Regions from separate parts of the Halomonas sp. AOP7-B1-5 genome, predicted to be linked through region 2. Evidence: predicted binding sites of a transcription regulator. Region 2 holds the regulator's gene; the other holds the start of a gene.
What was found. The regulator LexA, encoded in region 2, represses DNA repair genes until DNA is damaged. The targets are predictions, from matches to a motif close to TACTGTNTANNTANACAGTA.
Positions count from the first base shown of each region.

Region 1: a site for LexA is predicted at 1,677-1,696, ahead of ACT3XD_RS07540 (PA0069 family radical SAM protein). Genes of this name have one in related genera too.

Region 1 covers NZ_JBQTDC010000010.1:89,314-94,393, forward strand. The annotation lists gene ACT3XD_RS07530 (Na/Pi symporter) at 1-242, shown strand, start outside; gene ACT3XD_RS07535 (hypothetical protein) at 253-483, shown strand; gene ACT3XD_RS07540 (PA0069 family radical SAM protein) at 571-1,656, opposite strand; gene ACT3XD_RS07545 (alkaline phosphatase) at 1,915-3,354, shown strand; gene ACT3XD_RS07550 (hypothetical protein) at 3,442-3,912, shown strand; gene ACT3XD_RS07555 (hypothetical protein) at 4,052-4,498, shown strand; gene ACT3XD_RS07560 (cysteine hydrolase family protein) at 4,491-5,057, shown strand.
Region 2 covers NZ_JBQTDC010000024.1:37,129-42,208, reverse strand. The annotation lists gene ACT3XD_RS12570 (ribonuclease J) at 1-944, opposite strand, end outside; gene purU (formyltetrahydrofolate deformylase) at 1,280-2,134, shown strand; gene lexA (transcriptional repressor LexA) at 2,300-2,974, opposite strand; gene ACT3XD_RS12555 (TetR/AcrR family transcriptional regulator) at 3,292-3,969, shown strand; gene ACT3XD_RS12550 (L,D-transpeptidase) at 3,947-4,474, shown strand; gene nagZ (beta-N-acetylhexosaminidase) at 4,550-5,080, shown strand, end outside.

The DNA of each region.
Region 1 (5,080 bases), on a different contig from region 2:
CCACCGCAATAACCGGCGCCACGGCCATATTGGCCCTTGAGATCGCTCTGGTTCATCTATTCTTTAATCTATTGGCGGTAGTCGTCATTTTCGGACTTCCGTTTCTTCGCCCGCTGCCGGTAAAAGGCGCTGAATGGTTAGGCCGTGTAGCTTCAGAAAGAAAAGCTTTGGCGGCCGCTTGGGTATTAAGCGTATTTATTGTCATACCGGCCATCCTGATCGCATTCACGACGCTGCTTTGAGGTAAAAAACATGACGCCCCATCAAAAGATCGTTTCAACCTCGACCGCTGAACTCAAGTCCATGCTCGATGATTCAGCCGAGCTTATTGAAGAAATACGCGATGAGCTGGCCGAGAGAGAAGCTCAGGAGCGCGAACTGGAGCCGTTCGATACGCTGATTGAACAAGCGCGTCCCAAACTCGATGAGATCCGAGGCTTTTTCACACTGGTGCTTAATGAGCTGCGTGAGCGGCGTAATTAAGGCTATGTATAGATAGTATCTTCAAGGCATTTGTCAGGCACTCTTTGCTATCCAGAGAACGCCGATCAGATGCCTTTTTATTAAGCGCTAATAAAAGAGATCGCCTTGGGCATTGGGCGGTCGAAAGTCTCGGGTATTCAGCCCCTGCTCGGTGCGTGCCTGGAAATTCCACTGACGGCTGGCGCGATTGAAACGCTGGGCGATCATATCGGCAAAAATTCCTTCACCGCGAAAGCGTTTGCCAAACTGGGCATCATAGGCCTTCCCGCCCCGGCATTGGCGCATCAGGCTCATTACTTTCGCCGCTCGCTCGGGGTAGTGAGCTTCAAGCCATGCTTCAAAAAGCGGCGCTACCTCATGAGGCAAACGTAGCAACATCCAGGTGGCTGTTCGTGCGCCTGCGCGGCTGGCGGCTTCCAGAATGCGCTCTATTTCGTGGTCGGTAAGCCCTGGAATAACCGGGCTAACCAAAGTGCCCACAGGAATGCCTGCGGTATTAAGCTCGCGGATGACTTTTAAGCGTGCCTGAGGAGAGGCGGCGCGGGGTTCCAGCGTGCGCTTCATATTGGCATCCAGGCTGGTCAGGCTAACAAACACACGCACCAAACGGTATTCCGCCATTTCAGCCAGTAGGTCAATATCCCTTAGCACCAGAGTGCTTTTGGTTACGATAGTGACCGGGTGGCGGCATGCCAATAAAAGCTTAAGCAGCTGGCGCGTTAACTGGCGCTTGGCTTCCAGCGGTTGGTAGCAATCTGTATTGCCCGAGAGATTGATAGGGCGGCAAACATAGCCTGGCTTGCAAAACTCTTCGCTCAAACGCTCTACCAAGCCGTTTCGAGCAATCAGCTTGGTTTCAAAATCAAGGCCCGGCGATAGATCCCAGTAAGCATGAGAGGGCCGGGCGTAGCAGTAAACGCAGCCGTGCTCGCAGCCTCGGTAAGGGTTCAACGAACGGTCAAAAGGAAGGTCGGGCGATTTATTCCAGGAGAGTGCACTTTTACTGGTTTCTTCGCGTACTTCCGTGACCAACGTAGTGGAGGCTTCCTCTTGCCACCAGCCATCGTCCTCCGCCACGCTGTGGGTTGGCGCAAAGCGGTTATGCGGATCATAAGTAGCCCCACGCCCTTTATGCACGGTAGTTTGCGCTGATGGTTTACCGAGAGACGCCATACGCCTGCCTCTATCGTTATATATGTTTATATATACAGTATATGCGGTGTGGCTGAACGTGCAAGCCTTGGGCGATTTATTATCGAAGTGATGGCTAAGGCGGGGCGTTATTGAATAACCCGTTATTGAGTGAGTAGAAAGCAGCCAATCATTTATTAGCAAAAATTAATTTTATTAATTCAGATTCACAGAAATGACATTTTCGAACGTTAGGCTTAGCCGAATAACGAGTTAGCTAAATTTAGCCAAGGGATGAAAATGAAGAATTTTAAGCGAAATGCACTTACGTTAGCACTGGCATCAATCATGGTTACGCCGGTATTAGCGCAGGAAGATACGGCTAAAAATGTCATTTTAATGGTCACCGATGGTGCCGGTATCGAGACGTTCCGCGCAGCAAGTTACTTCCGTCATGGCGCGCTAGGTCATGAAGTTTACGATGAGTTTGATGTGCAGCTTTTCATGGCCACTCATCCGCTGAATACCTCCAATATGCCCACCAATAGCGACGACGGAACGGTCACGTTTGAGCCAGCCCAGCTTTGGAACGACGAAGCGGTAGACACCGTTTACGAGGGCAGCCTGGGTAACTACAAAGGCTATTTTGCCGGTTACGACTATGCCCGCGCCGATTACACTGATAGCGCCGCGGCAGCGACTGCGCTGGCGTCCGGCCAGAAGACTTTCAACAATGCCATCAACTGGTCCAACGACGATGAGTCGCTCAAGCATATCGGCGAATACACGGTTGAAAGCGGCCGTGCTCTAGGCGTTGTCTCTTCCGTGCAGATTTCACACGCTACCCCAGCCGGTTTCCTGGCCCATAACGTAAGCCGCAACGACTACAGCGCGATTGGCCGCGAAATCGTTGATTCCGGCCTTGCCACTGTGGCCATCGGTACAGGTCACCCTTATTACGATGCGGCAGGCGAGCGTGTCGATAACCCCGGTGAGAGCGATTTTCGCTTTATCGGTGGTGAAGAGTACTACCAGCGCCTGATGGACGGCGAAACGGATTATGCCTTTATCGAAAGCAAGGAAGACTTTGAAGCGCTGGCCGCCGGTGAAATCGATCTGCCCAAGGACAAGCTGCTGGGCTTGGTGCAGAACATTCAGACCCTTCAATACAACCGCCCTGGCGTGATCGGTGGAAACTTCCTGGATACCTCTCCGAGCTTAGCCACCCTGACCGGGGCTGCCCTGAACGTGCTTAACGCCAACGAAAGCGGCAACGACAATGGCTTCTTCCTGATGGTTGAAGGCGGCGCTGTGGATTGGGCCGCTCATGCCAATAACCTGCCGCGTATCATCGAAGAGCAGATCGACTTCAACGAAGCGGTTGAAGCGGCTGTCGAGTGGGTAGAAAACAACAGCTCCTGGGACGATACCCTGATCATTGTTACTACCGACCACGGCAACGGCCTGCTGCAAGGTCCTGATTCTGACGTCAATGCCTATAGCCCGGTCGTCAATCAGGGCGCCGGTGCGCTACCCCTGGTACGTTGGCACTCCGACACCCACACCCGTGAACTGGTGCCGCTGTATGCCCACGGTGCAGGTGCTGAGTTCTTCTATGACATCGCTCAGCAAGAAGAAGGGCTTTCCCGCTACGAAGTGGATGCAGACAGCCACTACTGGGTCGACAACACCGACGTATTCCGCGCGGGCATGAATGCCTTTGGTATAGACGCCGAGTAAACACTCACGTACGGCAATTACCTAAGAGCCGCCTTCGGGCGGCTCTATGCCGTTAGACACTTACGAAACTCTCGAATAGAGCCAGATATGAAGCTTCGAACCACTTTTTTAAGCCTTTCTTGTCTAATGCTGGCGGCAGTGGCTAGCAGCCCGGCCCTTGCCCTCAACGCTGAGCAGGCACCCACTGCCAGTGGCCACGCCTATGCTGAGCCGTACAAGGCCGTGCGCAAGGATGGCGTTTTGCATATTGAGGTGCGCTTTGTGACCGACTACCCCGGTTATTCCGGCGAACTTATTTACGAAGACATTCCGCTAGAGCGCATTGATGGGCAGATCTACGCCGAGTTTGGTGACCAGTCATTCTCGTTGCTGCGTCAAGATGGTGGCGTGGTCGCCCCGGATAACCTGCATCTGGGCTTTAATTATGATCCCTCCAAGAATCCTCGCGTCGGTTCCTGGAAAGCGGACTTCGTTGCCCCTATGCATGATGTTAATGAGGTCACCATCTTCATGCCCAACGTTGCGCCTATTGGACCTATTGCCATTCGCGATCGTTAATCAATCGATCTAATAACTCTTGATATAACGGTGTTGCCTCATCGCCTTGATAAGCAATTATCAGGGCGATGTTGTATCTGCTACCGGGCTTTCGTGCCAAAGTTGGCTTATGCTTAAGTTTTGCGTGTTAGGTAAACCCATGAAACCTTTTTCTATTTTGCTGATTCGATTGCTCGCCGTTTACCTTGCCATCAATCCTTTACTTAGCGTATCGCCGTTGCTGTTTAGCCCAAGCTTTGAGGCAGAGCTAACCCAGTGGCTGCCAGGGCTAGTGGCCACCATTGCTATTCCTATCATCGTGGGCATCGCACTGTGGTTTTCTGCCGTAACTCTGGCCAATAAAATTCATGACAGTGATAGCGCTGACTCAGCCTTATCCATCAGCGAGGCAGGCTTGGTACGGGCCGGTAGTTTCTTAATCGGCGTGTATCTTTTCGTTCAGCACTTGGGCACGGCGATTAGCCAATGGACATGGGACGGAATGGTGGCTTACGGTTCGCTGGCAGTGGTTATACTCAGCATTGGATTAATGCTGGGCACACGCTTTTTAGGCAAGCTGTATAGAAGGTTGAAGTATTTTGAGTAATCAATTTGCCGCCCTGGTGATCATCGATATGCAGCGAGGAATGAGCGATCCCGCCATCGGTGAGCGCAATAACCCGGATGCCGAAAATAATATTCAGAGCCTGCTCACTGAATGGCGTAAAGCGGGCTGGCCCGTAGTGCATGTACGCCATATCTCACGCACCCCCAACTCGCCATTTTGGCCGGGGTTACCAGGCGCAGAGTTCCAGCCCGCACTAGTCCCGCAACCTAAAGAGCACGTAGTAGAAAAGAACATACCCTGTGCGTTTACCCACTCAGGCTTAGAGCGCTGGCTTCACGCTCGCGAGATCAAGCGGCTGGTTATCGTCGGTGTAAGTACCAGCAATTCGGTTGAAGCCACCGCTCGCACAGCCGGTAATCTTGGCTTTGATACCCACGTCGTCGCCGATGCCACTTTTACCTTTGCCAAGCAGGACTACGCAGGCACTTACCGTACGGCGGATGAAGTGCACGCCATGTCACTGGCGAATCTGGAAGGGGAGTATGCGGCTATTGTTAGTAGTGATAAAGCGTTGACACTTTTTAGTAGTTTAAATTAACAATCAAAACGTTTACGCCTGAT
Region 2 (5,080 bases):
GGGCGTTCGTTACCCGGAATGGTTTTGGCGGAGAAAATAACGTTATCGCCGGGCTCAAGGTCAATAAACGGATGGCGCCCCTGAGCAAGCCTTTGCAGGGCTGCACGCGGTTCACCCTGGCTGCCTGTAGCGATAATGACCACTTCATCTGGAGGTAAATAGCCAAGATCATGCGATGGAACGAGGGCTGGCAAGTCATCCATATAGCCAAGGCCTCGTGCAATACCCACCATCCGCTCCATTGAGCGACCCATTAAACTAATTCGGCGTCCACACTGGTGCGCCGCCCGGCCAATGGCTAATACTCGCGCTAGGTTGCTTGCAAAGCAGGAGACCACCACGCGGCCCTTGCATTCGCCCAAGGTTTTAGACAGCGCTTTAGCCACATCGCCTTCACTGCCCGAGTGACCCGGCAGAGGAGCGTTAGTTGAATCCCCAACCACTAAATCAACCGGGGCGAGCGCCCGAAAATGGGCCGCATTAATGGGGTCACCAATAAGGGGGTTAGGATCCAGCTTCCAGTCACCGGTATGCAGTACGCGGTAGCCGCCAATCAGTATCATCAGCGCGCAGCTTTCAGGAATCGAATGGGTCAGAGGCATGTAGCGTACCGAAAACGGCGTGCTTTCCATTGCTTCGCCGGGCTCGATTACCTTGATGGCCGTACTGCTTAACTGATGTTCGGCGAATTTTAAGCGTAACAGGCCTGCGGCTAGCGGCGTTGCATAAATTGGACAGTTCCACTTGGGCCATAGCCAGGCAACCGCGCCAATATGGTCTTCGTGGCCATGGGTGATAAATAGCGCCTGGGGAGTGATGCCCAGGGCCTCCGGGGTATCCAGATTGGGCACCTGAAGTGGTGAATTGGGCAGATCCTGGCGAATCATCATGCCGCAGTCGACCGCGATCCAATGATCGTCGTATCCATATAGCGTTAGATTCATGCCGATTTCACCACACCCACCCAGCGGCAGTAGGCGCAGAGGAGGGCGACGGCGGGGACGAAGTTGAACGCGTGGTGGATGCATCAGTTATGAAAAGCCTAAAAAGTAATGCCTTAACTATACGGGAAGGCAGGGGCGGCTAACAATGACCATGGCATATGCGGCCGGTGCTTCGTGAAAGGTGTTCCGGTACACTAGGCGGTCTTTATTGTCGGCGCAGTGATAGGTCTGTTCGCTGCGCCGTTGAACTGCCTTTGGCATTATCCTTTGTATGATCCATTGAGCTAACTACTGCATTACGTCAAAAGTATTTCGCAGATCAAAGAGTATCCCGTATGTCTCATTATTATCGTTTGGTCGTTTCCTGCCCTGATCAGGTAGGCATTGTTGCTCGTGTATCAAGTTTTATAGCTCAGCAGGGCGGTTCGATTACCGAAGCCAGCCAGCACTCTGACTTGCAAACGGGCCGGTTTTTTATGCGTTACGAAATATTGGCTGATTCACTAGGGATGTCCGCTGAAACGTTGCGCAGTGCCTTTGAACCGATCGCTCAAGAGTTTTCTATGCAATGGTCGCTGGTCGATACTCAAAAGCGCCGTCGGGTGGTACTGATGGTCTCGCGTGAGTCCCATTGCCTGGTGGATCTGCTGTATCGCTGGCAGGCGGGTGAGCTGGATTGCGATATCGCCGGTGTGATTTCCAATCACGAAGACATGCGTTCAATCGCCGAGTGGTATGGTATTCCTTATCACCATGTGCCGGTTGATCCGAACAATAAAGAAGCGTCGTTTGCCCAAGTGAAAGAGCATATCGATCATGCGCGCGCGGATTGCATCGTGCTGGCACGTTATATGCAGATTCTGCCGCCGTCACTATGCGAGCGGTATGCCGGTCAGGTGATCAATATTCACCACAGCTTCTTGCCCTCTTTTGCGGGTGCCAAGCCTTATCATCAGGCCTATGAGCGCGGTGTAAAACTGATTGGTGCGACCTGTCACTATGTGACCGAGGAGCTGGATGCGGGGCCGATTATCGAGCAGGATATCCATCGCGTGAGCCATTGCCATACACCCACTGATTTGGTTCGTTTTGGCCGCGATGTGGAAAAAGCCGTGCTGGCACGTGGCCTGCGCTGGCACCTGGAAGACCGCGTATTGATTCACGGTAATAAGACAGTGGTATTTAGCTAAACGCCCGTAGTTGCGTTTAAGCCAAAAAAAAGCGGGTGGCCATGGAAATGGCCACCCGCTTGAAGGCTATCAAGACGCTGTATTCTCTGTTCTTAAGAAATTATGTTCTTAAGAAATTATGTTCTTAACACGATGCTCTGCCGCCAACTCACCACAAGCGGTACATTAGCCGAGTGCTTGACCGTTGCCGCCCCGGATAACGCCCACCCCGACGCCTTCAATATCCAGTGACTGAGTGCGCAAGTCGATTTCGATAGGGGCAAAATCAGCGTTTTCGGCCATTAACGTTACCTGATGGCCCTGACGCTTAAAGCGCTTCACGGTAACTTCATCTTCCAGGCGCGCGACAACGATCTGCCCGTCACGTACGCGGTCAGTGCGATGCACTGCCAGCAAGTCGCCTTCAAGAATGCCAACATCCTTCATCGACAGGCCGCGCACACGCAGCAGGTAGTCGGCCTTGGGCGTGAAGTACTCTGCTGGCAGCGGGCAGTAGCGGTCAATGTGTTCAGCCGCCAAGATGGGGCTGCCCGCGGCAACTTCGCCAATAACGGGCAAGCCGGCCGGGGGAAGATCACTATTGGCCGCCACAGGAGCAGGCGAATCGCTCACTTCCTGAACATCCTGGTTAGGCAGACGAATCCCGCGTGATGTATTGCGAATAATGCGGATCACACCCTTGCGCTCAAGCGCGCGCAAATGCTCTTCAGCAGCATTGGGCGATTTAAACCCTAGCGCTTTGGCAATTTCTGCGCGAGTGGGTGGATATCCGAATTCACCCATGGTTTTTACGATAAAATCAAAAACATGCTGTTGACGTGCTGTGAGTGGTCGAGACATACCAAACTCCATAAACGATAAAAGACAGTCGGTATCTGCCTGCTTGAACAATATGTGTTTAAGTATACAGTATGTTCCTCTGTCCAGTACACGGATAAAAATAGTGCTTAATAGAGGTTAGACAAGGACCTGGCGTCATTTGGCTAACGGCTAGGCTCAAACGTCAGCCGACCCCAATTCAGCGATGAGGTGTTTGAATTAACTTTAATGAGTTTTCTCATCGATTACAGGAGCTTCTCGTATCTAGGATTGAGCCCGTTAGGGTTATGGCATACTATTTCGGCATGTTTTAAACACTCGTTTTTCTGGAGGCCGAAATGGCACAATCTGATACGGTGTCGCGTATTCTTGATACCGCTGAGGTGCTGTTTGCAGAGCGTGGTTTTGCTGAAACGTCGCTGCGCAACATCACTAGCAAAGCCCGGGTCAATTTAGCGGCCGTCAACTATCACTTTGGCTCTAAAAAAGCCTTGATTCAGGCGGTCTTCTCACGCTATCTGGATCCCTTCACTCTGCGCTTTCATACTGCGCTCGACGAGCTAGAAGCTCGCTATACCGATAGCCATATCCCGTTGGAGGAACTGCTCGAAACCATGGCAACAACGGTGCTGGCAGTGCCCGCTGAGCGCAATAGTCTAAAAGTGTTTATGCGCTTGCTCGGGCTGGCCTATAGCCAGGCTCAAGGGCATTTGCGGCGTCATATTCAAGAGCAGTATGGCGAGGTGTTCGCGCGCTTTACTGAGCTGGTCCGCCAGGCCACGCCGGATCTTCCTGATTCAGAACGCTTCTGGCGGCTACACTTTATGCTGGGTACCGTCATCTTTACCTTGTCGGGTCTGGATGCTCTACGGGATATTGCGGCTAAAGATTATCAAGAACAGGTCACCGTGCGTGATCTGGTACGTCGCTTGCGGCCAGTGGTCGTCGCCGCCATGAACGCGCCATTACCTCCGGCTGTAGAAGAGGGGCATCATGCGAACGCCAACGCTAGCTGAGCTGCCACCTAGCCAAACTGGCTGGATCGAGATTGATACCGATACACAGCAGTTGCGTTGGTGGCAGGGGCAAAAGGTGTGCTTTGAATGCGAAATATCGTCAGGCAAAGCAGGTGTAGGCCAACAGGAAGGTAGCGGTCAAACGCCACATGGCTGGCACTATGTGCGAGCGGCGATTGGCAAGGACCTGCCGATCAACGCGGTGTTTAGAGGTCGACGTTTTACCGGCGAGGTGTTTTCAACGCCGCTGGCCAAAGCAAACCCGACGCGTGACTGGATTTTGACACGCATTTTATGGTTGTGCGGTCTGGAGCGGGGATTCAACCGCGCAGGCTCGGTTGATTCTCAGCGCCGCTATATCTATTTGCACGGTACACCACCCAATCAGCCAATGGGAACGCCGGCTTCCCATGGCTGTATACGCTTACGCAATCAGGATCTGCTGTATGTCTTTGAGCGCGCGCTGCCTGGCACCCCCGTATGGCTTCATGGCAGCGATCAATAGCGGTCGCAGGTAAGGTTTTTTGACTCTGAGCGTTGATCGTCTAAAATCACCGGCCCTTTTGTTGGATCCATGATAATGACTCAACCTATTGGCCCGGTCATGCTCGACCTGGAAGGGCCGCGATTGAACAGCGCTGAAAAGCGCTTACTGCTTGAACCCGCTGTTGGTGGCGTCATTCTGTTTGCCCGTAATGTGGAAGACGCCTACCAGGTGCGCAAGCTGTGCAGTGATATCCGGCGTGTGCGCGGTGATCTGCTGCTGGCGGTAGACCAAGAGGGAGGCCGCGTTCAACGCATTAAAAAGGGGCTTACCCGGCTGCCAGCCATGGCCCGCATTGGTGAGCGCTATGTTCAGGACCCCGAAGAAGGCACCTTGCTTGCCATTGATGCGGGCTGGCTGCTAGGTATGGAAATGGCCGCGTGCGGGCTGGATATCAGTTTTGCGCCGGTACTCGATGTCGATAGCGGCATTTCCAGCGTGATAGGCGATCGTAGCTTTAGTAGTGACCCTCACCACGTAGCCCAACTAGGCGCGGCCTTTGTGGAAGGCTTGCACCAGGCAGGTATGGCGGCGGTAGGTAAGCATTTTCCTGGTCACGGCGGTGTA